DNA from 4 places in the Kosakonia oryzae genome. Region 1 is predicted to be linked to each of the others. Evidence: predicted binding sites of a transcription regulator. Region 1 holds the regulator's gene; each other region holds the start of a gene.
The links. Region 1 encodes sigma-54, which starts transcription at its own class of promoters, with help from an activator protein. Its sites were predicted from a motif close to GTTGGCACANNTTTCGCTNT; they were not measured.

Region 1 (6,073 bases):
GTATGGATGAGATTTCACCGTGGATGGCGCTGGCCGTTGTCGCTGCAGAGGATCAGCGTTTCCCCGATCACTGGGGGCTGGATATTGGCGCGATCCAGAAGGCGCTTTCACATAATGAACGCCATGAGAACCGTATTCGTGGCGCGTCGACTATCTCTCAGCAAACGGTGAAAAACCTGCTGTTATGGGATGGAAAAAGTTGGGTGCGGAAAGGGCTGGAAGCCGGGCTGACGCTGGGGATGGAAGCGGTGTGGACGAAACGGCGTATCCTGACGGTGTATCTCAACATTGCGGAGTTTGGCGACGGCGTGTTTGGCGTGGAAGAGGCGGCTCAGCGCTATTTCCACAAACCGGCCAGCCGGTTAACCATGTCGGAAGCGGCATTGCTGGCAGCAGTACTGCCAAACCCAATACGTTTCCAGGCGGCAGCGCCATCCGGCTATGTCCGCAACCGTCAGGCGTGGATTCTGCGCCAGATGCGCCAGCTCGGAGGCGAAGGCTTTTTGCAGAGCAATAAGCTGTACTAACTCAGTCTTCGTCAAAGCCCGCGTTAAACAGAGCAATCACGGCTGCCAGGGCTTCTTCTTCCTGTGGGCCGCTGACTTCGATTTCAATTTGCCGCCCTTTGGCGGAATCCAGCATCAGCAATGCAATCACGCTGCTGGCTTCCGCTTCGGTACCTTCATCGTTGCGCAGTAATACTTCTGCGTCAAATCCCTGTACCAGCTCAAACAGTTTCATCGCCGGGCGCGCATGCATGCCCAGTTTATTGGTGATCTCAACAGTTTGTTTTACGGTCATGTTTTGCGTTTTTCCAGCGTACGGTGACGGGATTGAACGTTTTTACCGCGCGAGCGGAAATAATCCGCCAGCTGTTCGGCGACATAAACAGAACGATGCTTACCGCCAGTACAACCAATAGCGACGGTCAGATAGCTACGGTTGTTGGTTTCCAGCATCGGTAACCACAGTTCAAGATAACTGCGGGTCTGGTAAATAAAATTGTGCACTTCGGTATGCCGGTCAAGGAACGCCGCGACAGGTTTGTCGAGACCGGTCATCGGGCGCAGTTTCGGATCCCAGTGCGGGTTGGGCAGAAAGCGAACGTCAAAGACGTAATCGGCATCGATAGGAATGCCGTGCTTAAAGCCGAACGACTCAAAGACCATGGTCAGTTCGCGCTCGCGCTTGCCGAGCAGGCGGGTGCGCAGCATTTCGGCCAGCTCATGAACCGACATTTCGGAGGTATCGACAATCAGATCCGCGCGGGAACGCAGTGGCTCCAGCAGGTTGCTCTCTTCATCAATAGCGCTTTCCAGCGATAAATTCTTGCTGGAGAGCGGATGTAAGCGGCGCGTATCGCTGTAGCGCCGAATCAGCGTGTTACGGTCAGCATCAAGGAACAGCAATTGCGGCGAGAACGCATCAGGCAGACTGCTCATTGCCTGTTCAAAAATTTCCGGAGATTCCGGCATATTACGCACATCAATACTGACGGCGGCAGAGGTCTGACGATCGGCGAGTGTCTGTGCCAGTTGAGGCAGCAGCACGACCGGCAGGTTATCGACACAATAGAAACCCATGTCTTCCAGAGCGCGCAGGGCCACGGATTTGCCTGAACCCGAACGACCACTTACGATCATCAGGACCATGAACCGTTTCTCCCCACAACGACAAAAAAGGTGTTCTTCCCATTACGCATCGTCGCTTTCGCCTTCTGTCTGCGTGATTATTTGATACAGCTCTTCATCGTTCTGCGCACTGCGCAGGCGACGGCAAATGGTTTTATCCGCCAGCCGTTTGGCCACCAGCGAGAGCGTATGCAGATGCGTTTTGGTTTGATCGGCCGGCACCAGCAGTGCAAACAGCAGATCGACAGGCTGATTATCGATAGCGTCGAAGGCGATGGGCGTTTCGAGCTGTACAAAAACACCAACGGCGCGCAGCGTATCCTCTTCCAGCTTACCGTGGGGGATGGCAATACCGTTACCAATACCGGTACTGCCCATTTTCTCACGCGTAAGAATGGCTTCGAAAACGACCTGTGGCGGCAGGCCGAGCTGTTTTGCCGCCAGTTCACTGATGATTTCCAGAGCTCGTTTTTTGCTCTGGCAGTGAACGCCGCTACGTGTACATTCCTGGTTAAGGACATTGCTCAATTGAAGAGCGGAATCGTTATTCATCATAATTTCACCTAAGCGCCGTCAGAGCTAAGCACCCTACCGGGTTGCGGTAGGGTGCAACGCGCCAAACGAACGCCCGGACAATTAGTGTTGTTTCAGTTTATCTTTATGTTTCGTTAGCTGTCGCGACAGTTTATCAATCAAACCATCGATGGCAGCGTACATATCCTGTCCTTCCGCGCTGGCATGCAACTCGCCTCCATTGACATGCAAGGTTGCATCCGAGGTATGGATCACTTTCTCCACTTTCAACACAATATAGACCTGATTAATCCTTTCGAAATACTGCTCAAGCTTGGCAAATTTGTTGTTCACAAATTCACGTAAAGCATCAGTGATCTCGACGTTTTGTCCTGTGATGTTAAGCTGCATAGTGTCTTCCTTATCGGTTGGGTCACACCAGCTGTTTACGCTGGTTAGACGGCGGAATGGATAAAGACTCTCGATACTTCGCAACGGTACGCCGCGCTACCATAATTCCTTGATCGGAAAGCAGCGTTGTCAGCTTACTGTCGCTCAGTGGTTTTGCAGGGTTTTCTGCGGCGATTAATTTCTTAACCAGCGCGCGAATGGCTGTCGACGAGGCTTCGCCGCCGCCTTCCGTATTCACATGGCTGGAGAAGAAATACTTCAATTCAAAAATGCCGCGAGGACTGTGCAGGTACTTCTGCGTTGTCACACGGGAAATCGTGGACTCGTGCATTTCGACGGCCTGGGCGATATCCGCCAACACCATCGGTTTCATAAACTCTTCGCCCTGTTCAAAGAATGCCTGCTGCTGCTCGACGATGCAGCGGCTGACGCGCAATAGCGTGTCGTTACGGCTTTCAAGGCTTTTGATCAGCCACTTCGCTTCCTGCAAATTACTGCGGATAAACTGGGTGTCGGCGTCATTGCGTGCGCCGCCGCCCATTGAAGCGTAGTGCTGGTTGATTTGCAGACGCGGAATGCTGTCGGAGTTCAGTTCTACCGTCCAGCGCCCGTTATGCTTACGCACCAGCACATCCGGGATGACATATTCTGGTTCGCCGGTCTGAATCGACTGGCCGGGGCGCGGATCCAGCGACTGGATCAGATTGACCGCTTCTTTCAGCACGTCTTCTTTAAGACGCGTGACGCGCATAAGAGAGCGGAAATCGTGGTTAGCGAGCAGATCGAGGTGATCGCTGATGATCAGGCGAGCCTCTTCGCACCAGGGCGTATCTTTCGCAAACTGAGAAAGTTGGATCAACAGGCAATCGCGCAGATCGCGCGCAGCGACGCCAACCGGATCGAAACGCTGAACGCGCTTTAACACCGCTTCAACTTCATCGAGACCGATCTCTTCATCACCCATGCTTTCCAGCACATCCTCAAGCGACACAGTAAGATAGCCGGTCTCATCGACAGCATCGACAATAGAGGTTGCGATTGCGCGGTCGGTATCGGAAAACGGCGTTAACTCCACCTGCCACATCAGGTAATCTTGAAGAGATTGTGTCGTTTCCCCCTGATAAATCGGCAGTTCGTCATCGATATAATCGTGGCTGCTGCCGGAAGGCGTTCCGGCGGTATAAATCTCATCCCAACTGGCGTCCAGCGGCAGCTCTTCAGGCATCTCTTTCTGTTCGAGCGCGTCTACGGTATCCAGGCCTTCATTTTCCTGGGTTTGTTGGCTATCCACTTCTTCATGAAGATCGGCTTGTTCCAGCAATGGGTTACTCTCCAGCGCTTGCTGAAGTTCCTGCTGAAGTTCTAACGTAGACAGCTGCAACAGACGGATAGCCTGTTGCAGTTGCGGCGTCATAGCTAGCTGTTGGCTAAGCCTTAATTGCAAACCTTGCTTCATATTCAGAGCAGCACTCTCCGACAAAATACCTCAATAAACTCTACCCTATCAGAGTCTGAAGTCTTCCCCAAGATATACGCGCTTAACGTGTTCGTCTTCAAGGATTTGCTGCGGTGTACCATGAGCAATTAAATGCCCCTGGCTGACGATATAAGCACGTTCACACACCGCCAGCGTTTCGCGAACATTGTGGTCAGTAATTAACACACCTAACCCACTGTCACGTAAGTGTTCAATGATGCGTTTGATGTCGATAACCGAGATGGGATCGACGCCCGCAAAGGGTTCATCCAGCAAGATAAATTTAGGATTTGCCGCCAGTGCGCGCGCAATTTCAACGCGGCGACGTTCACCACCCGAAAGGGACTGTCCCATATTGTCGCGCAGATGCTCAATATGGAACTCTTCCATCAATTCATTAGCGCGATCCTCGCGCTGTTCGGACGTCAGATCGTCACGGATCTGAAGCACTGCCATCAGGTTGTCATACACGCTCAGACGACGAAAAATAGACGCTTCCTGCGGTAAATAACCGATGCCGCGACGCGCGCGCGCATGCAGCGGCAGCAAGCTGATATCGTCATCATCAATAATGATATTGCCCGCGTCACGCGGAACAATCCCGACCACCATATAGAAGGTGGTCGTTTTCCCTGCGCCGTTAGGGCCAAGCAGCCCAACAATTTCGCCAGAATTAACGGTCAGGCTGACGTCTTCAACCACGCGGCGGCCCTTATAGGCCTTCGCGAGATTCTTTGCAGTTAATGTTGCCATAACGAATTAGTTACTCTTCTTAGGAGCCGGGGTTGGGGTGTTGCCCTTGTCCTGCAACTGCGACGGCACCAATACGGTGGTGACGCGTTTACCTTTGTCGCTGAACGCCTGCATTTTCTGCTCTTTCACCAGGTAGGTGATCTTGTCGCCAGTGATGTTGCTGTCCAACTGCTCGAGATAGGCTTTACCGGTCAGCACGACAAAATCTTTTTCCAGCTCATAGTGCATCTGTGAAGCGTGGCCTTTCACCGGTTTGCCGTTGTCCTGCATCTGATAAAACGTGGCTGGGTTGCCATAACCATCAATGATCTCTTTGCCTTGCTGGCCGCCCGGGCGCGTTACTACCACTTTATCGGCGTTGATTTTAATGGTCCCCTGCGTCACCACGACATTACCGGTGAAGGTGACAATATTGCCCTGCATATCCAGCGACTGCTGATCGGAGTCGATATGGATCGGCTGTTCGGTATCACCGGTCACGGCAAAAGCCGGAAGTGCAGCGGCAAAAAGCGTACTGGCGAGAACCAGGTTAAGGCTGAGTTTGTTTGTTTTGAATTTCATAGGAGCTTCTAACCTTTTCAATCAGCTCGGCGTTTTTGCTGCGTAAGTTGCCGCGCATTTTCAGGCCGGTGGAATTAAATGTTGTTCCGTACAATGTTACCTGATCATCGGAAGTAACATCCTGCGTTACCAGATTGATCTGGGCGTTATCCGTGGTGATTTTTCGTAGCTGTGCATCTGCTGTCAATGCGTTGACCTCAACATGTCCGTAAAGGTAAAGCATTCTGTCGCTTGTTAATTTCGCTTTATCTGACTTAATCGACCAGGTAGGTATTTTATTCTGGTCAAAGGTGGTCAGCACCGGTTGCGCGTACCAGCTCACGCCATCGACGGAGTAGTATTCGACGTTTTGCGCGATCAAGCGGTAGTTGAGCGCACCTTCCGGGCTATAAACCACCGTGTCGGTGTGTTTGCTGGTGTAGGTTGGCGCTTTGTCGTCAGTTGTGGTTTGTTCAGGTTCATCCTGAGAGGTCAGGTTAATACCAATCAGTACCAAAGCGACCAGCGCCAGTAGAATAATGACCCAACGTCTGGTTTTACTCATATCGATTGCCCTTTGGCCTCATCCAGCTTGCCCTGCGCCAGCAGCAACAAATCACACACTTCACGGACTGCGCCGCGACCTCCATTGATGCGCGTGACATAATCAGCACGCGGAAGCAGCAAAGGGTGCGCATCGGCGACGGCAATGCTTAGACCTATTTCGGCCATCACCGGCCAGTCAATT
Region 2 (6,073 bases), 570 kb from region 1:
TCATCGGTTGTGACACCACCGTGTTCGCGGTATGCAGCGGCAGCGGTACGGCGGCATACAGACGCGGCAATAGCCACGGCGCAGCAACGCCGCCAATAACGCAGCAGAGCGCCAGCACGGCCACGCTTGCGGTCATCAACCAGGGAATAGATTGCGGGTTTTCCGCCTGCGGGGTGCGCGGCGCGCCAAGGAAGGTGACGCCATAGACTTTCGCCATACACATCACCGCCAGCGCACCGGTTATCGCCAGGCCAACGGCCAGCAGCGGCCCAATCAGTTGCAGAACAAAGTGACCACTACCGCTCAGGCTGAAGAAGGATTGATAAATCACCCACTCACCGGCAAAGCCATTGAGCGGCGGCAGCGCTGCCATCGCCATCAGCCCGACCAGCATCGCCAGCGAGATAAGCGGCATTTTTTTGCCGATACCGCCCAGTTTTTCGATATCGCGATAGCCGGTGCCAAACCACAGCGCGCCTGCGCCAAGAAACAGCGTGCTCTTAAACAGGCTGTGGTTGAAAAGGTGATACAGACCGCCAACCAGCCCCAGCGCCATCAGCGCCGGCTGCTGCAATGCCAGCCCGGTTACGCCCGCGCCAAGGCCGAGCAAAATGATGCCGATGTTTTCCAGCGTGTGATACGCCAGCAGGCGCTGGATATTGTGCTCCATCAGCGCATACAGACCGCCGACAAAGGCGGTGATCATGCCGAACACCAGCAGTACAACGCCCCACCACAGCGGCGGCTGGCCGCCCAGCAAGGAGAAACTGAGAATGCCGAACAGCCCGACTTTCATCACCACGGTAGAAAAGAGCGCGGCGGCCGGTGCTTGCGCGCTGGCGTGCGCCTGCGGCGCCCAGGCGTGCAGCGGAATAATCCCCGCCAGCAGACCAAAACCAATTACCCCCAGCAGCCAGACACCGCTGCTCAGCGGTTGTCCGCTAAGCTGAACAAAATCGAGCGTGTGATAACGCTGCCAGATAAACCAGCAGGCCAGCGCCAGCAGCACCGTGCCAAGACGCCCCATGGCGAACCACAATTTGCCAGAGGCGCTGCACCCGGTAAGAAACACCGCGCTCAGCGCCATGATTTCGCTCATCACGACCAGCTCGCCGAGATTCGCGGAACAGACGGCGCACAGCGCGGCGGCCAGCAGCAAATTGATCAACAACCCGTTGGCTTTCACCGCGTCATGGCGGTGCCAGTGGATGTTATAGAGGCTGATAAGCAGGCCGCAAAGGCCGAAAGTGATCACCCACACGGCACGCAGCGGCGTGACCAGTAACGGATACTGCAACAGCGTCAGGCTGCCAGAAACGGCATCGGCGCCCAGCAGCGACAATAACCCGGCAGCGGTCGCCATGGCACTGCCGATTGCGCCGCCAAGACCGGCCAGCCAGCCGCTGAGAATTTTCGCCCGCGTAAACAGGTACGCCAGCGCAGCAGCGCAGGTAAACACCGCCACCGCGCCGTTGAGCAACGAGAGAATCGTCATTTTGCACTCCGGTTAAGCTGGGTAAATAGCGACAAATCGCCGTAGTCCGTATTCAGGGTCTGCTCGCGTTTGCGACGGCTGGCGCGGGCGATATCGAGGTTATTGACCAGATGCAGCGCCTTGGTCGGGCACATCCGCACGCAGGCCGGGCCTTGATCATCGAAATGGCAAAGATCGCACTTCACGGCGATAGCCCGCACGCCGGGCACCCAGTCCAGCAGCGTGCTGACGCGCGCAGGTGCAGGCGGCGCGGCGGGCGCGAGCGGCGAGTTAACGTTGGCCGGAATATCCAGCGGACGGCTACCGGCAAATTCGATAGCGCCAAACGGGCAGGCAATCGCGCACAGTTTGCAGCTTACGCACAGGCTTTCATTTAACTGCACCGCGCCATCGACGCGATTAATGGCGTTTACCGGACAAACGCCCGCACAGGGCGCGTCTTCGCAGTGGTGGCACTGCTGCGGCGCGGATTCATGTTCATTACGCATCACACGCAGCCGCGGCATCGACTGCAAGCCATACGCGCGGTGCGTCTCCGCGCAGGCCGCCTCGCAGGTGTGGCAGCCGATACAGAGCGCCGGGTCGGCAATTACAAAACGGTTCACCAGCTAATCCTCAGGTGATTCACCCAGTCCGGGCGGTCATTTTTGACGAAATCAGTCGCACGACGTGTCACTTCGACACATCTCGACACCCAAACTCAGGCCAGCGCAGACGCGTGCGCGCTGCTGGCAAGAAGAGAGAGATTGATGGGGGTATCGTTTTCCATCGCCGCGTACAGGCTGTCGTAAACCGTGGCGATTTTTTCCAGATAGTGTTCCAGCACTTTTTCACGATCGTGGGTGCTGATAACGCCGTCCACTTTGCCGTCGCTGGTGAGCTGTGCCTTTGCTATCAAGCGTTTATCGCTGCCATCTTTATTGGCAATCGCATATTCGATGGTATGGCCATTAAAGCCGCCGGTCAGAGAGACGGTGACCGTGAAGTGACCGAACAGCTCAAAACTGAGCTGCTGCTCTGGCGCGCAACCTATGGCATGGTGCAGGCGCGCTTTTGACAGCGTGATCCCCTGAACCAGCGCGTTACAGTAACTGCGCCACTCCTCCTGCAGGAGATGGTGTCGCCCGGCAATGTAATCTGCCTTTTCGCTAATTTCCCAAATCGTCATGTCTGCTTACCTGATTAATTGAAACAACGGCGGTAAAGCATCATCCATGCCAACATTTAATTTGTTGATTATTAAAGGAATAAATAAAAATATTCGCTAATTTCGACGTGTCATCTCGACAGGTTCGACATCGTCACAGTGTCAACATCACTCATGGCACTCTTATTGCATTAACGCGGCAACTCATAAGGAGGGATTATGCATGAGATCACTTTGTGCCAGCGGGCGCTGGAAATTATTGAACAACAGGCCACCGCGAACGGTGCGCGTCGGGTTACCGGCGTCTGGTTAAAAGTGGGCGCATTTTCCTGTGTCGAAACCGAAGCTTTAACGTTTTGTTTTGATCTGGTGTGCCGTGGCAGCCTGGCTGAAGGTTGTACACTGCACATCGAACAACAGCAAGCGGAGTGCTGGTGCGAGTCTTGTCGGCAGTACGTCACGCTGCTCACCCAGCGTGTTCGCCGCTGCCCACAATGCCACAGCGACCAGTTGCAGATCGTTGCCGACGATGGAATGCAAATTCAGCGCCTGGAAATTGAGGAGTAAACAATGTGTACAACATGTGGTTGTCAGGACGGTAACCTTTATATCGAGGGTGACGAACATAACCCGCACTCTGCGTTTCGCAGCGCACCGTTCGCCCCTGCTGCGCGCCCTGCGCTAACTATAACCCGCGTCAATACCCGAGAGTTCACCCCCACCCAATCGGGTAACGGCGATTTGCATTACGGTCACGGCGAAGCCGGCACCCACGCGCCGGGCATGAGCCAGCGCCGGATGCTGGAAGTGGAGATCGACGTACTGGATAAAAATAACCAGATCGCCGCCCGCAACCGCGCCCGCTTTGCCGCCCGCCAGCAACTGGTGTTGAACCTGGTCTCCAGCCCTGGCTCCGGCAAAACGACTCTGCTCACCGAAACCCTGCAGCGCCTGAATGCGCGCGTCCCCTGCGCGGTGATCGAAGGGGATCAGCAAACCGTCAATGACGCCGCGCGTATTCGCGCCACCGGTACCCCGGCGATTCAGGTGAACACCGGCAAGGGTTGCCACCTGGATGCGCAGATGATTGCCGATGCTGCGCCGCGTCTACCGCTCGACGATCGCGGCATTCTGTTTATTGAAAACGTCGGCAACCTGGTATGCCCGGCGGGCTTCGATCTGGGCGAACGCCATAAAGTGGCGGTGCTGTCAGTGACCGAAGGGGAAGACAAGCCACTGAAATATCCACACATGTTCGCCGCCGCCTCACTGATGCTGCTGAATAAAGTGGATCTGCTGCCGTACCTCAATTTTGATGTCGAGCGCTGCATCGCCTACGCCCGTGAAGTGAACCCGCAGATTGAGATCCTGCTGGTTTCCGCCACCAAAGGCGACGGGATGGACGCCTGGCTCGACTGGCTGGAGACGCAACGATGTGCATAGGCGTACCGGGGCAAATTTGCGCCATTGATGGCCTGCAAGCCAAAGTGGACGTCTGCGGCATTCAGCGCGACGTGGATTTAACCCTGGTCGGCAGCCACGATGAACACGGCCAGCCGCGTCTCGGCCAGTGGGTGCTGGTGCACGTCGGTTTTGCCATGAGCGTGATTAACGAAGCGGAGGCGCTGGATACGCTGGCGGCGCTGCAAAACATGTTCGATGTCGAGCCGGATGTCGGCGCGCTGCTCTACGGCGAGGAGAAATAATGCGTTTTGTCGATGAATATCGCGCCCCGGAACAGGTGATGCAACTGATTGCCCATCTGCGCGAACGGGCCTCTCATCTTAGCTATACCGCCGCGCGTCCGCTGCGCATTATGGAAGTATGCGGCGGCCATACGCACGCCATCTTTAAATTCGGCCTCGATCAGCTGCTGCCGGAAAACATCGAGTTTATCCACGGGCCTGGCTGTCCGGTGTGCGTGTTACCAATGGGACGCATCGATACCTGCGTGGAGATCGCCAGCCATCCGGAAGTGATCTTCTGCACTTTCGGCGACGCCATTCGCGTGCCGGGGAAAAAGGGCTCGCTGTTACAGGCAAAAGCGCGCGGTGCCGATGTGCGCATCGTCTATTCACCGATGGATGCGCTGGCGCTGGCGGAAAAAAATCCGCAGCGCAAAGTGGTGTTCTTCGGCCTCGGTTTTGAAACCACCATGCCCGCTACGGCGATCACGCTTCAGCAGGCGAAAGCCCGCAACATCAATAACTTCTGGTTCTTCTGCCAGCATATTACGCTGATCCCAACGCTGCGCAGTCTGCTGGAACAGCCGGATAACGGCATCGACGCATTCCTTGCACCCGGCCATGTCAGCATGGTGATCGGTACCGACGCGTACACCTTTATTGCCGAAGAATTTCGCCGCCCGCTGGTGGTTGCCGGGTTTGAACCACTGGATCTGTTGCAGGGCGTGGTAATGCTGGTGGAACAGAAAATCGCTGCGCAAAGCCGGGTGGAAAACCAGTACCGCCGCGTCGTGCCGGATGAAGGTAACCGGCTGGCGCAGGCTGCGATTGCCGATGTGTTTGCCGTCAGCGGCGACAGCGAGTGGCGCGGGCTGGGGGTGATTGGCGAATCCGGAGTCCATCTGACGCAGGCTTATCAGCAGTTCGATGCCGAAGCGCACTTTCGCCCGGCCGCGCAGCAGGTGTATGACGATCCGCGCGCCCGCTGCGGCGATGTGCTGACCGGCCGCTGCAAACCGCACCAGTGCCCGCTGTTTGGTAACACCTGTAATCCACAAAGCGCCTTTGGCGCGCTGATGGTCTCCTCAGAAGGAGCCTGCGCGGCCTGGTATCAGTATCGCGCTCAGGAGTGTGAAGTATGAATGAAGTCCAACTCGCCCACGGCAGCGGCGGCCAGGCGATGCAGCAGCTTATCAGCCAGCTCTTTATGGAGGCGTTTGCCAACCCGTGGCTGGCCGAGCAGGAAGATCAGGCGCGGCTGGATCTGGCCGCGCTGGCCGCCAGCGGCGACAGGCTGGCGTTCTCCACCGACAGCTATGTGATCGATCCACTGTTCTTTCCCGGCGGCAATATTGGCAAGCTGGCGGTGTGCGGTACCGCCAACGACATCGCCGTCAGCGGCGCGACACCGCGTTATCTCTCCTGCGGGTTTATCCTTGAAGAAGGCCTGCCGATGGCGACGCTGAAAACCGTCGTCGATAGCATGGCCGCCACCGCCCGCGCGGCCGATATCGCAATTGTGACCGGCGATACCAAAGTGGTGCAGCGCGGCGCGGCAGATAAGCTATTTATTAACACTGCCGGGATTGGCGCGATTCCACGTTCAATTCGCTGGGCGGCGCAGTCGCTGCAACCGGGCGATGTACTGCTGGCAAGCGGCACGCTGGGCGATCACGGCGCAACGATTCTTAACTTGCGCGAAGGGCTGGGGCTGGACGGCGAGTTGTCCAGCGATTGCGCAGTGCT
Region 3 (6,073 bases), 610 kb from region 1:
GCTAATCGACGAGCGTGACAGACGGCCGATAATGCGAAACACATCCTGCATCGCCGGCGCTTCGCCGATAATATCGGTGGTCGGGCCGCTGGCCTGTATATTGCGCGGCTGCTGCTGTTCCTGATAATGGCTAATCGCACGTTCAACCAGCGCGACGGCTTCATCGATATCAAAAGGTTTGGGCAGGTAATCAAATGCCCCTTGCTGATAAGCGCTTACCGCCGCATCCAGATCGGAATGCGCGGTCATAATGATGACCGGAAGCATTGGATGGCGCTGTTTGATCTGTTTTAACAGTGCAAGTCCATCCATCCCTGGCATACGAATATCGGAAAGCAGTACATCCGGGGTTTTGGTGGTGAGCGCATCAAGCACTTCATTGGCACTTTCAAACGTTGTACAACTCAAGCCTGCCCCGCTGAGCGCGCGTTCCAGCACCCAACGGATGGAGCTATCGTCATCAACGATCCAGACTATCCCTCGTTGCATAAACACCTCTACTTCCGAATAGGCAGAAATACCGAGAATTCGGTATGACCTGGCCAACTGGTGAATTCAATTTTGCCAGAATGTTGATCAATCAAACTGCGTGCGATAGATAATCCCAGCCCGGTACCGCCCTCACGCCCGCTCACCATGGGATAGAACAGCGTATCCTGGAGATGCGACGGAATACCTGGGCCGTTATCTTCCACATCTATTCTCGCCGCGAGGCGATAGCGAATTCCGTGCAGCGTTAACTGGAAGGAGGTACGGGTACGCAGAATAATTTCGCCCCCTTCCGGCCCCAGCGCTTGCAGAGCGTTGCGGACGATATTCAGTAAAACCTGTTCAATTTGGTCTGGATCGTGGGCCAACTCCGGTAAACTCGGATCGTAATCGCGAACCAGCGTTACATTGTCCGGCAGTTCCATCGACACCAGTTTCACTACGCGTTCGGCAACTTTATGAATGCTTTCGGTAACATGCATTCCCGGCTGCTGTGGGCCTAACAGACGATCCACCAGATTTCGCAGACGGTCGGCCTGCTCAATAATAACTTTGGTGTATTCCATCAACGCCGGATCGGGCAGCGCTTTGCTCAGCAGTTGCGCCGCACCGCGTAACCCGCCAAGCGGGTTTTTAATTTCATGCGCCAGTCCACGCACCAGATCACGCGCAGCCACCTGTTGGGCGTGCTGCAATTGTTCCTGGCTCAGACGTCGTTGATTATCCATTGGCGCCATTTCCAGCAGGACTAAACCGTCCGGTAAACGTTGCGCCGTCAGCGACAAAATATGTGAGCGACCATCGATCACGAGAGTCACTTCGTTATCGGTAAAACCCTGACCTGCATGCAAACTTTCACGCATCAAATCGATATTCAGTGAAAAGTAGCTCAGCAGTTCAGGCAGCGGTGTACCGAATAATTTACGCGAGCTCTGCGCCAGCAACTGCTGTGCTGCAGGGTTGGCGTAATGCACCGCCAGTTCGTCATCAACCAGTAAGATACTGTTGATCAAAGAATTGAGGATCTGCCCAGCATCGGGCAGCGCGCCGCTTGCCATTTAGCAGTCTCCCGGAGATATGCACCAATTTAGTGCAGTATAGCTTTTTATAGGTAAAAAATGCGACAGAACAGGGTGTTGGTGGAGAAAAAAGCCCATCCAGGGATGGGCTAAAAGTTCCACGGCAACAAATCCTCTGGCATCTTTCTCGCCGTTGCTGCGTTGGCTGCCTTCGCTCACCCCGGTCACATAGTTATCTATGCTCCCGGGGATTCGCTCAGTTGCCGCCTTGCTACGACAAGAAATCCGCCGAGTATTTAATTTTTTAAACGCTGTAGTACAGTTCGAACTCTACCGGGTGCGGCGTCATGCGAACGCGGTCATTCTCAGCGATACGCAGTTCGATGTAAGCATCGATAGCGTCATCGGTGAATACGCCACCGGCAGTCAGGAACTCGCGGTCAGCATCCAGCGCGTTGAGCGCTTCTTCCAGAGAGCCTGCAACCTGCGGGATCTCTTTCGCTTCTTCTGGCGGCAGGTCATACAGGTTTTTGTCCATTGCTTCGCCCGGGTGGATTTTGTTTTTAATACCATCCAGACCTGCCATCAGCAGCGCTGCGAAGCACAGGTACGGGTTAGCCGCCGGATCCGGGAAGCGAACTTCGATACGACGTGCTTTCGGAGAGGCAACGACCGGAATACGGATAGAAGCAGAACGGTTACGGGCAGAGTAAGCCAGCATTACCGGCGCTTCATAACCCGGGACCAGACGTTTGTAGGAGTTGGTGGTCGGGTTAGACAGGGCGTTGATAGCTTTAGCGTGTTTGATTATGCCGCCGATGTAGTACAGCGCCATTTCAGACAGGCCTGCATATTTGTCGCCAGAGAACAGGTTAGTACCGTTCTTGGACAGGGACATGTGGCAGTGCATACCGGAACCGTTATCACCAAACATCGGTTTTGGCATAAAGGTTGCGGTTTTACCGAAGCGGTGAGCAACGTTATGTACCACATATTTGTAGATCTGAATTTCGTCCGCTTTTTTGGTCATGGTGTTGAAGCGGGTAGCCACTTCGTTCTGACCAGCAGTTGCCACTTCGTGGTGGTGAGCTTCAACAACCAGGCCCATCTCTTCCATCACCAGACACATGGTGGAACGCAGATCCTGTGATGAATCAACCGGCGGAACCGGGAAGTAACCGCCTTTAACAGCCGGACGGTGACCTTTGTTACCACCTTCGTATTTGGTGGAGGTGTTCCATGCGCCTTCGATATCATCGATAGCAACGCTGGAACCGGAAATGGAGCTGCCGAAACGAACGTCGTCGAACAGGAAGAATTCCGGCTCTGGCCCAAACAGAACGGTATCTGCCAGACCGGTAGAACGCAGGTACTCTTCAGCGCGTTTCGCGATGGAACGCGGGTCGCGGTCGTAACCCTGCATAGTGCCTGGTTCGAGGATATCGCAACGGATGATCAGCGTTGTTTCTTCGTAGAACGGATCAATGACAGCGGTAGTCGCGTCCGGCATCAGCACCATGTCTGATTCGTTGATGCCTTTCCAGCCACCAATCGAAGAACCATCAAACATTTTGCCTTCTTCAAAGAAGTCAGCATTAACCTGATGGGCTGGGATAGTGACGTGCTGTTCTTTACCTTTGGTATCGGTGAAGCGCAGATCAACAAACTTCACTTCGTGCTCATTCAGCATCGTCAAAACGTGTTCAGCGGACATACTTAAACTCTCCCGGATTTGTCATTGTCGTCGTGGTAACGAGGTCTTCAAATACTGCGTGAAACCTGGCGTAGTTGCCGTAAAATAGATAAAGCGAAATCTATGCCAACTTTTAAATGCCCCTCAAAAGGCGTTATTATGCCCGGTATAGTGCAAAAGGGCTGCACCATGATGGTTAAATTGCACCAATATAGTGCTTTCATGTGAACATTAAGCACCTTATTGGTGCAATTTTTTGTTAGCGGCCCTTTTAACGCTCCGTGAAAGCGATCACAAAGCAACTCTGCAATACTTGTTTGCGGAGGATGTTTGTGATCCTGTTTTGTCCTTCGATTAATACGTGTACAATAACGCGCTATTTCTAATGCCTGAGGCAAAGTTGTGATCGAAAATCTGCGTAACATCGCCATCATTGCTCACGTTGACCACGGTAAAACAACCCTGGTTGACAAGCTGCTGCAGCAATCCGGTACGTTCGACGAACGTGCTGAAACTCAAGAGCGTGTGATGGACTCCAACGATTTGGAGAAAGAGCGTGGGATTACCATCCTCGCGAAAAACACCGCTATCAAATGGAATGATTACCGTATCAACATCGTTGATACCCCTGGGCACGCCGACTTCGGTGGTGAAGTTGAGCGTGTGATGTCCATGGTCGATTCCGTGCTGCTGGTGGTTGATGCGTTTGACGGCCCGATGCCGCAAACGCGCTTCGTGACCAAAAAAGCATTTGCCCATGGCCTCAAGCCGATTGTGGTAATCAACAAAGTTGACCGTCCTGGCGCGCGTCCGGACTGGGTTGTTGATCAGGTCTTCGACCTGTTCGTTAACCTCGACGCGACCGACGAACAGCTGGACTTCCCGATCGTTTACGCTTCTGCGTTGAACGGTATCGCGGGTTTGGACCATGAAAACATGGCTGAAGACATGACCCCGCTGTATCAGGCGATTGTTGACCATGTACCGGCACCGAACGTCGATCTCGACGGGACCCTGCAAATGCAGATCTCCCAGCTCGACTATAACAACTACGTTGGTGTTATCGGCATTGGTCGTATCAAACGCGGTAAAGTGAAGCCGAACCAGCAGGTTACTATCATTGATAGCGAAGGCAAAACCCGCAACGGTAAAGTCGGTAAAGTGCTGACCCACCTGGGTCTGGAACGTATCGACAGCGAAATCGCCGAAGCTGGCGATATCATCGCGATCACCGGTCTGGGCGAACTGAACATCTCCGACACCATCTGCGACCCGCAGAATGTGGAAGCGCTGCCGGCGCTGTCTGTTGATGAGCCGACCGTAACCATGTTCTTCAACGTCAACACCTCTCCGTTCTGTGGTAAAGAAGGTAAGTACGTGACTTCACGTCAGATCCTTGACCGCCTGAACAAAGAGCTGGTGCACAACGTTGCGCTGCGCGTGGAAGAAACCGAAGACGCTGATGCATTCCGCGTTTCCGGTCGTGGTGAGCTGCACCTGTCTGTTCTGATCGAGAACATGCGTCGTGAAGGTTTCGAGATGGCGGTTTCCCGTCCGAAAGTTATCTTCCGTGAAATCGACGGCCGTCGCCAGGAACCGTTTGAAAACGTGACGCTGGACGTTGAAGAGCAGCACCAGGGTTCTGTCATGCAGGCGCTGGGCGAGCGTAAAGGCGACCTGAAAAACATGAATCCGGATGGCAAAGGCCGCGTACGTCTCGACTACGTGATCCCAAGCCGTGGCCTGATCGGCTTCCGTTCTGAGTTCATGACCATGACTTCCGGTACCGGTCTGCTGTACTCCACCTTCAGCCACTACGACGATGTTCGTCCGGGCGAAGTTGGCCAGCGTAACAACGGCGTACTGATCTCCAACGGTCAGGGTAAAGCGGTAGCGTTCGCGCTGTTCGGTTTGCAGGATCGCGGTAAGTTGTTCCTTGGTCACGGTGCGGAAGTTTATGAAGGCCAGATCATTGGTATTCATAGCCGTTCTAACGACCTGACGGTAAACTGCCTGACCGGTAAGAAACTGACCAACATGCGTGCGTCCGGTACGGACGAAGCAACGGTTCTGGTTCCGCCGGTTAAGATGACCCTGGAGCAAGCTCTGGAGTTCATCGATGACGACGAACTGGTAGAAGTGACCCCGCTGTCTATCCGTATTCGTAAACGTCACCTGACGGAAAACGATCGTAAACGCGCAATGCGCGGTGCAAAAGAAGAGTAATTTCTCCTCTTTTCCGTGAAAAAGCCGCTGATATTCAGCGGCTTTTTTTATGCCCGCATGTGAGACGGTAAACTATTCAATTTCACACTTTACCGCTACAGTTAACTCTCCACGGCTGGCAAGGAGAGAGAAATGCTCTATATCTTTGATTTAGGTAATGTGATTGTCGATATCGACTTTAACCGGGTGCTGGGTGCCTGGAGTGATTTCAGCCGTGTGCCGCTGGCGAATTTGAAGCAGAGCTTTACCATGGGCGAAGCTTTTCATCAGCATGAGCGCGGAGAGATCAGCGACGAAGATTTTGCCAAAGCGCTGTGTGAAGAGATGGAAATGCCGCTGAGCTACGAGCAATTTTCTACCGGCTGGCAGGCGGTGTTTGTCGCTCTGCGTAGCGAGGTTATCGACATCATGCACAAGTTGCGCGCCCAGGGGCATCGCGTGGTGGTTCTGTCGAATACCAACCGCCTGCATACCACTTACTGGCCGGAGCAATATCCTGAAATCCAGGCTGCTGCCGACCATATCTATCTTTCCCAGGAAATGGGGATGCGTAAGCCCGAAGCGCGCATTTATCAGCAAGTATTATCACTTGAAGGCTTTTCTGCCGACGATGCCATCTTTTTCGATGACAATGCTGACAATATCG
Region 4 (6,073 bases), 1.7 Mb from region 1:
CTGGTGTGGTCGAAGTATGGCCGCATGATGAAGGCGATTCGCGACGACGAAGATGCGGCGATTGCGATGGGTATCAATACTTTCCGCATTAAAACCTGCGCATTCGCCACCAGTGCTTTTTTTGAAGGGATTGGCGGTGGCCTGCTGGCCTCGCTGCTGACCACCATTTCGCCGGGGCTGTTCGACTTTATGCTCACCTTCCAGTTGCTGATCATTATTGTGCTCGGCGGTCTGGGCAGCACCACCGGCGCGTTGCTGGGCACCATTGTGGTGGTCGGTAGCGGCGAATGGCTGCGTTTCCTTGACCAGCCGCTGTCGCTGTTCGGCCACGATCTTGGCGCTTATCCGGGGTTGCGGATGGTGGTCTTCTCGCTGCTGCTGTTGTTGATTATGTTGTTCGCCCGTGAAGGGTTGCTGGGGAAAAAAGAGCTGTGGCAGTTGCGCAGAAGGAGCCGTCATGACAGCAAATAACGTCATCCTGCAAGTCGAGGATATTGTGATGCAGTTCGGCGGGTTGCGGGCCATCGACAACGTCAGTTTTCATGTCGATGAAGCGGAGATTTTCGGCCTTATCGGCCCCAATGGCGCAGGGAAAACCACGCTGTTTAACGTCATCACCGCGAACTACAAACCAACCAGCGGCAGCGTGACGCTGGCGGGGAAATCGATCAAAGGGCTGAAGCCCAACCAGGTGGTGAATGCCGGTATTGCGCGTACCTTCCAGAATATCCGCCTGTTTAACTCCATGACGGTGCTGGAAAACGTGATGGTCGGGCTGGATCACGCCAGCCGTTATTCGCTGCTGGAAGCGGCGCTGCATATTGGCCGCTACTTCCCGGCAGAACGCGCCGCGCGGGCAAAAGCGATGGAACTGCTGGAGTATATCGGCATTGCCGAGTACGCCAATTTGCAGGCCACCAATTTGAGTTACGGCAACCAGCGTAAAGTGGAGATTGCCCGCGCGCTGGCAACGGCGCCGCAACTGCTGTTGCTGGATGAGCCCGCCGCCGGGATGAACCCGAAAGAGACGGAAGATCTGGCCGGGCTGATTTTCCGCATGCGCAAGGATTATCAACTGAGCGTGCTGCTCATTGAACATGACATGCCTTTCGTCAACGCATTGTGCGAACGGGTAATGGTGCTGGAGTATGGCAAACCGCTGTTTAGCGGGCTGATGTCTGAGGCGATCCAACATCCGGAGGTGATCTCCGCCTACCTGGGAGAGGTACGTTATGCTTAGCGCCCGCGAGTTAAAGGTATTTTACGGCGTCATTCAGGGGCTGAAAGGCGTTGATATTGAGATCAACGACCGCGAAATTGTGACGCTGATTGGCAGTAATGGCGCGGGAAAAACCTCGACGCTGAACGGCATCATCAACCTGGTGCGCTCAACCGGGACGGTGAATTTCCTCAATGAAGATATCTCGCGCAGCCAGACGCACCATATTGTGCGTAAAGGGCTGGCGCTGGTGCCGGAAGGCCGCAAAATCTTCACTAACCTGACCATCGAAGAAAACCTGCGCATGGGGGCGTATAACAACCTCGCGAACTTCACTCGCCTGCGGGATCGCATGTTTACCCTGTTTCCGCGCCTGAAAGAGCGGCGTAAGCAGATGGCGGGTACCATGAGCGGCGGCGAGCAGCAGATGCTGGCGATCGCCCGCGCATTGATGAGTGAACCGGTGTTGTTGATGCTGGATGAGCCAAGCCTCGGTCTGGCACCAAAAGTGGTGGGCGAGCTGTTTACCACCATCCGCCAGTTGCGCGAAGAGAACATCACCATTCTGCTGGTGGAGCAAAATGCCACCGCGGCGCTGACCATCGCCGATCGCGCTTATGTGCTGGAGAATGGCAAGATTGTACTTTCCGGCGCGGCGCAGGAGGTGCTCGCCAACCCGGAAGTGAAAAAGATGTATCTCGGCGGGTAAACCCTGGTCGTGGCTTGATGCCGGGTGGCGGCTTCGCCTTGCCCTGCGCGATCACTGCCATGCCCGATCAGCGTTCGCGCCGTTGGGCATGGCGGTGCGATCACGGATATGGCCAGCGATGCTCCTCGGAGGCCGCCGTTGCCAGCAGCCAGTCGCGAAAATCCCGGCTCATCCGCTGTAATACGGCGGATTCGTCGTACACCAGGTAATAAGCAATCGGTGAGGCGACGGTAATGGCCAGCGGGCAGATCAAACGCCCACGGCTTAATGCCTCCGCCACCAGTACCCGGCGCACCAGCGCAACGCCCCTGCCCGCCAGTGCGGCTTCAATCACACCGTTTGAATCGATAAATACCGGGCCTTTATCGGTATCCACATCATGTATGCCCTGCGTGTCGAACCACAAACGCCAGTCCAACCGGTGTTCATCATGCAGCAGCGGGTAATTCAGTAATTCGCGCGGCGAAGCGGGACGGTTTTCCGCCAGCAGCGCCGGGCTGCACACCGGCAACAGATGGTCGTTCACCAGACAGTGCGACTGAAGCCCCGGATACACACCCGCGCCGTGACGTACGGCAAAATCGATCCCTTCATTGCTCAGATTGACCACCCGGTTAGTGGTATTAATCTGCACCTCCACGCCGGGATGCAGTTTTTCGAAAGCGCCCAATCGCGGCAACAACCACTGAATGGCGAAGCCGGGCGTGCAACTGACGGTGACTTTGCTCTGGCTGGCGTTATCCATTAGCCGCTGCGTGGCCTGTGATATCTGGTTAAACGCAGGCTGAATAGCACGCAGATAAATGTGCCCTTCTGCCGTCAGCGCCAGAAAGCGCGGCCCGCGCATAAACAGCCGGACATTCAGCCACGCCTCAAGCCTGGCGATTTGCTGGCTCACGGCACTGGCGGTAATGCATAACTCCTCGGCCGCCGCTTTCATGCTCATATGGCGGGCGACGGTAGCAAAGCAGACTAATGCCTGCAGGGGCGGTAGGGTCATCGCGGCTCTCCGCATAATTAAGTGCAACTAAACTGTAGCAAAAATGCTGGTTTGTCAGCCTGATGCCGTCGGGGTAAAACATTTTTAGTTAAAAACGCAACACAAGGAGTTGCACAATGCGGGCCATTGATTACCTGAGATTAATGATGCTGGCGGCCATCTGGGGCGCGAGCTTTCTGTTTATGCGGATTGCCGCACCGGAATTCGGTGCTATCAACACCGCTTTTCTCCGCGTGCTGTTTGGCTTTCTTGGCCTGGCGGCGCTGCTGGCGCTGTTTCGCCGCGCGTTTCAGTTTTCCGGTAAGCTGCGCGCGGCTTTGCTGCTTGGGGTGATTAACTCCGGGCTGCCGTTTCTGATGTACTGCCTGGCCGCACGTTGGCTGCCTGCCGGGTATTCCGCTGTTCTCAATGCCACCACGCCGTTGATGGGCGCGCTGGCGGGCGTGGCGTTTTTTGACGAACGCCTGAGCGGGAAAAAGTGGGCGGGCGTGGTACTCGGGCTGGTGGGGATTTTGACGATTACCACGCTCGGTGAAATGCGCAACGTGCAGGAGGTCGCCGCTGGCGTGGCGGCGTGCCTGGTGGCGACCGGCTGTTATGGCGTTGCCGGTTTTCTCACCCGCAACTGGATAACGGCGCGCGGCGGTCTGGATCCGACGCTGGTCGCCTTCGGCAGCCAGGCGGGCGCCACGCTGTTTTTGCTGCCGTTCTGCGCCTGGTCGATTAGCAGTGGCGCAACCATCAACTGGGCGCAGCCGTCAGTGTGGGCCTGCGTGTTGGCAGTGGGCCTGCTCTGTACCGCCGTGGCCTATATTCTCTATTTTCGCCTGATTGCCGATATCGGGCCGCTGCGCAGCCTGACAGTCACCTTTCTTATCCCGCCGTTTGCCGTGCTGTGGGGCTACCTCGCGCTGGGCGAAACGCTGAACGGCGGGTTTATTATCGGCGCGCTGATTGTCTGCCTGGCTGTGTGGCTGGTGGTCAGCCCGACGGCCGCGAAACGCCATTAGCACAGGTTCTGCTACGCTTACCTTTCACACCACTTTAGCGCGCTGCCGCTGCGCTTCGCCTCAAAATGGTGCATTTGCGCCTGTACTTGTCACGAAAACGCATTGCCAGCCATGCTGGCATGCTTTCTGCATTTTTTAAGAATCTTCACACGCGCAATGCAGGGGATGACAATGATAAAAATAACGCTTCCGACAGCACCTTACTACGATGAGATGCTCAGCGCAGAGGGCAGTCAACGCCAGCATTACGATGCCTGGTGGCAGTGGCTTCAACAGACCGACCAGCACGCTATCCATCAAAAGAAAGAACAGGCAGAACTGTTATTTCACCGGGTGGGCATTACCTTCAACGTTTATGGTGAAGAGGGAGGCACTGAACGCCTGATCCCCTTTGACAGCGTACCGCGGATTATCCCGGCCCATGAGTGGCGCACTCTCGATCAAGGCATCCGCCAGCGCGTCAAAGCGCTGAACGCTTTCCTCTACGATATCTACCATCAGCAAAATATCCTCAACGCCGGAATTATTCCGCGCGAGCAGGTTCTGGCGAACGAGCAATACCAGCCCTGTATGCAGGGCGTGGATCTGCATAACAATATTTATGCTCACATTACCGGTATCGATATGGTACGTAACAGCGATGGTCGCTATTACGTGCTGGAAGATAACCTGCGTACCCCGTCCGGCGTCTCCTATATGCTGGAGAACCGCAAGATGATGATGCGCCTCTACCCGGATCTCTTCGCCAGCCAGCATATTGCGCCGGTGGAGCGCTACCCCGGCTACCTGCTGCAAACCCTGCGTGAAAGTACCCCGGTGGACGATCCCACGGTGGTGGTGATGACGCCTGGGCGTTTTAACAGCGCCTATTTTGAGCACAGCTTTCTGGCACAGCAGATGGGCGTTGAGCTGGTAGAAAGCGCCGACCTGTTCGTCAAAGGCGGCGCAGTTTATATGCGCACCACCGAAGGCCCGTGCCGGGTGGATGTCATCTACCGCCGCATTGACGATGCGTTTCTCGATCCACTGGCGTTTCGTGCCGATTCGATGCTCGGGGTTCCGGGCCTGCTGTCGGTCTACCGGTCGGGCGGCGTGGTGCTGGCGAACGCGATCGGCACCGGCGTTGCCGATGATAAATCCATTTACCCCTATGTGCCGGAGATGATCCGCTTCTACCTCAGCGAGGAGCCGATTCTCGGCAATATCGCCACCTGGCAGTGCCGCAAGCCCGACGATCTTAACTATGTGCTGGCCCATCTCGACAGCATGGTGGTGAAAGAGGTTCACGGTGCGGGCGGGTACGGCATGCTGGTCGGCCCGAAATCGACCCGTCAGCAGATTGAGGATTTCCGCAAGCGGCTGCTGGCGAACCCCGGCAACTATATTGGCCAGGAGACGTTGGCGCTCTCCACCTGCCCGACCTTTGTCGAAGAGGGGCTGGCACCGCGCCACATCGATCTGCGCCCGTTTGTGCTCTCCGGTGAAGAGGTTCGCCTGGTGCCGGGCGGCCTGACGCGCGTGGCGCTGAACGAAGGTTCGCTGGTGGTGAACTCGTCGCAGGGCGGCGGCACCAAAGATACCTGGGTGATGGAGGAGGATGAATGATGCTAAGCCGCACAGCCAGCGAACTGTACTGGATGGCCCGCTATCTGGAGCGGGCAGAGAGCTTTGCCCGGGTGCTGGATGTTACCTGGAAGCTGTCGATGATGCCGCGCCACCGCCAGCAGCAACACGATTTGGCGCTGCCGCTCAATCTCACCTTTTCCCATGAGCTGTTTCAGCAGCGTTATGCCCGCTTTTCCATGAACAACCTGCTGAACTTCTTCGCCCTTGATAGCCACAACCCGAGCAGCATTTATAGCTGTATTGAAATGGCATGGAATAACGCCCACGCGGTACGCGGCAGCCTGTCGTCAGAAGTGTGGGAGTGCATCAACACCACGCGTATCGACATCCGCAATCTGCGTCAGTCCGGGGTGGATAAAATCGGTATTGATACCTTTTTTGACTGGGTAAAAGAGCGCTCGCATCTGTTTCGCGGCGCGATGTTCGGCACGCTATTGCGCAACGATGCGCAGTGTTTTATTCGTGTCGGTACGCTAATTGAGCGCGCCTACGCCACCGCCCAACTGCTG

Region 2: hycA (formate hydrogenlyase regulator HycA) is a predicted target of sigma-54. The motif match lies at 2,698-2,717, and genes of this name have one in related genera.
Region 3: glnA (glutamate--ammonia ligase) is a predicted target of sigma-54. The motif match lies at 3,313-3,332, and genes of this name have one in related genera.
Region 4: AWR26_RS20045 (circularly permuted type 2 ATP-grasp protein) is a predicted target of sigma-54. The motif match lies at 4,052-4,071, and genes of this name have one in related genera.

What each region holds. Positions count from the first base shown of each region.
Region 1 covers NZ_CP014007.2:535,410-541,482, forward strand. The annotation lists gene mtgA (monofunctional biosynthetic peptidoglycan transglycosylase) at 1-527, shown strand, start outside; gene npr (PTS phosphocarrier protein NPr) at 529-801, opposite strand; gene rapZ (RNase adapter RapZ) at 798-1,652, opposite strand; gene ptsN (PTS IIA-like nitrogen regulatory protein PtsN) at 1,695-2,186, opposite strand; gene hpf (ribosome hibernation promoting factor) at 2,268-2,555, opposite strand; gene rpoN (RNA polymerase factor sigma-54) at 2,578-4,011, opposite strand; gene lptB (LPS export ABC transporter ATP-binding protein) at 4,060-4,785, opposite strand; gene lptA (lipopolysaccharide ABC transporter substrate-binding protein LptA) at 4,792-5,346, opposite strand; gene lptC (LPS export ABC transporter periplasmic protein LptC) at 5,315-5,890, opposite strand; gene kdsC (3-deoxy-manno-octulosonate-8-phosphatase KdsC) at 5,887-6,073, opposite strand, start outside.
Region 2 covers NZ_CP014007.2:1,104,077-1,110,149, reverse strand. The annotation lists gene hycC (formate hydrogenlyase subunit 3) at 1-1,495, opposite strand, end outside; gene AWR26_RS05355 (4Fe-4S dicluster domain-containing protein) at 1,492-2,100, opposite strand; gene hycA (formate hydrogenlyase regulator HycA) at 2,196-2,663, opposite strand; gene hypA (hydrogenase maturation nickel metallochaperone HypA) at 2,862-3,209, shown strand; gene hypB (hydrogenase nickel incorporation protein HypB) at 3,213-4,085, shown strand; gene AWR26_RS05335 (HypC/HybG/HupF family hydrogenase formation chaperone) at 4,076-4,348, shown strand; gene hypD (hydrogenase formation protein HypD) at 4,348-5,469, shown strand; gene hypE (hydrogenase expression/formation protein HypE) at 5,466-6,073, shown strand, end outside.
Region 3 covers NZ_CP014007.2:5,345,757-5,351,829, reverse strand. The annotation lists gene glnG (nitrogen regulation protein NR(I)) at 1-489, opposite strand, end outside; gene glnL (nitrogen regulation protein NR(II)) at 498-1,547, opposite strand; gene glnA (glutamate--ammonia ligase) at 1,813-3,222, opposite strand; gene typA (ribosome-dependent GTPase TypA) at 3,604-5,427, shown strand; gene yihX (glucose-1-phosphatase) at 5,560-6,073, shown strand, end outside.
Region 4 covers NZ_CP014007.2:4,211,304-4,217,376, forward strand. The annotation lists gene AWR26_RS20020 (branched-chain amino acid ABC transporter permease) at 1-471, shown strand, start outside; gene AWR26_RS20025 (ABC transporter ATP-binding protein) at 458-1,240, shown strand; gene AWR26_RS20030 (ABC transporter ATP-binding protein) at 1,233-1,928, shown strand; gene gcvA (transcriptional regulator GcvA) at 2,029-2,928, opposite strand; gene AWR26_RS20040 (DMT family transporter) at 3,045-3,938, shown strand; gene AWR26_RS20045 (circularly permuted type 2 ATP-grasp protein) at 4,110-5,543, shown strand; gene AWR26_RS20050 (alpha-E domain-containing protein) at 5,543-6,073, shown strand, end outside.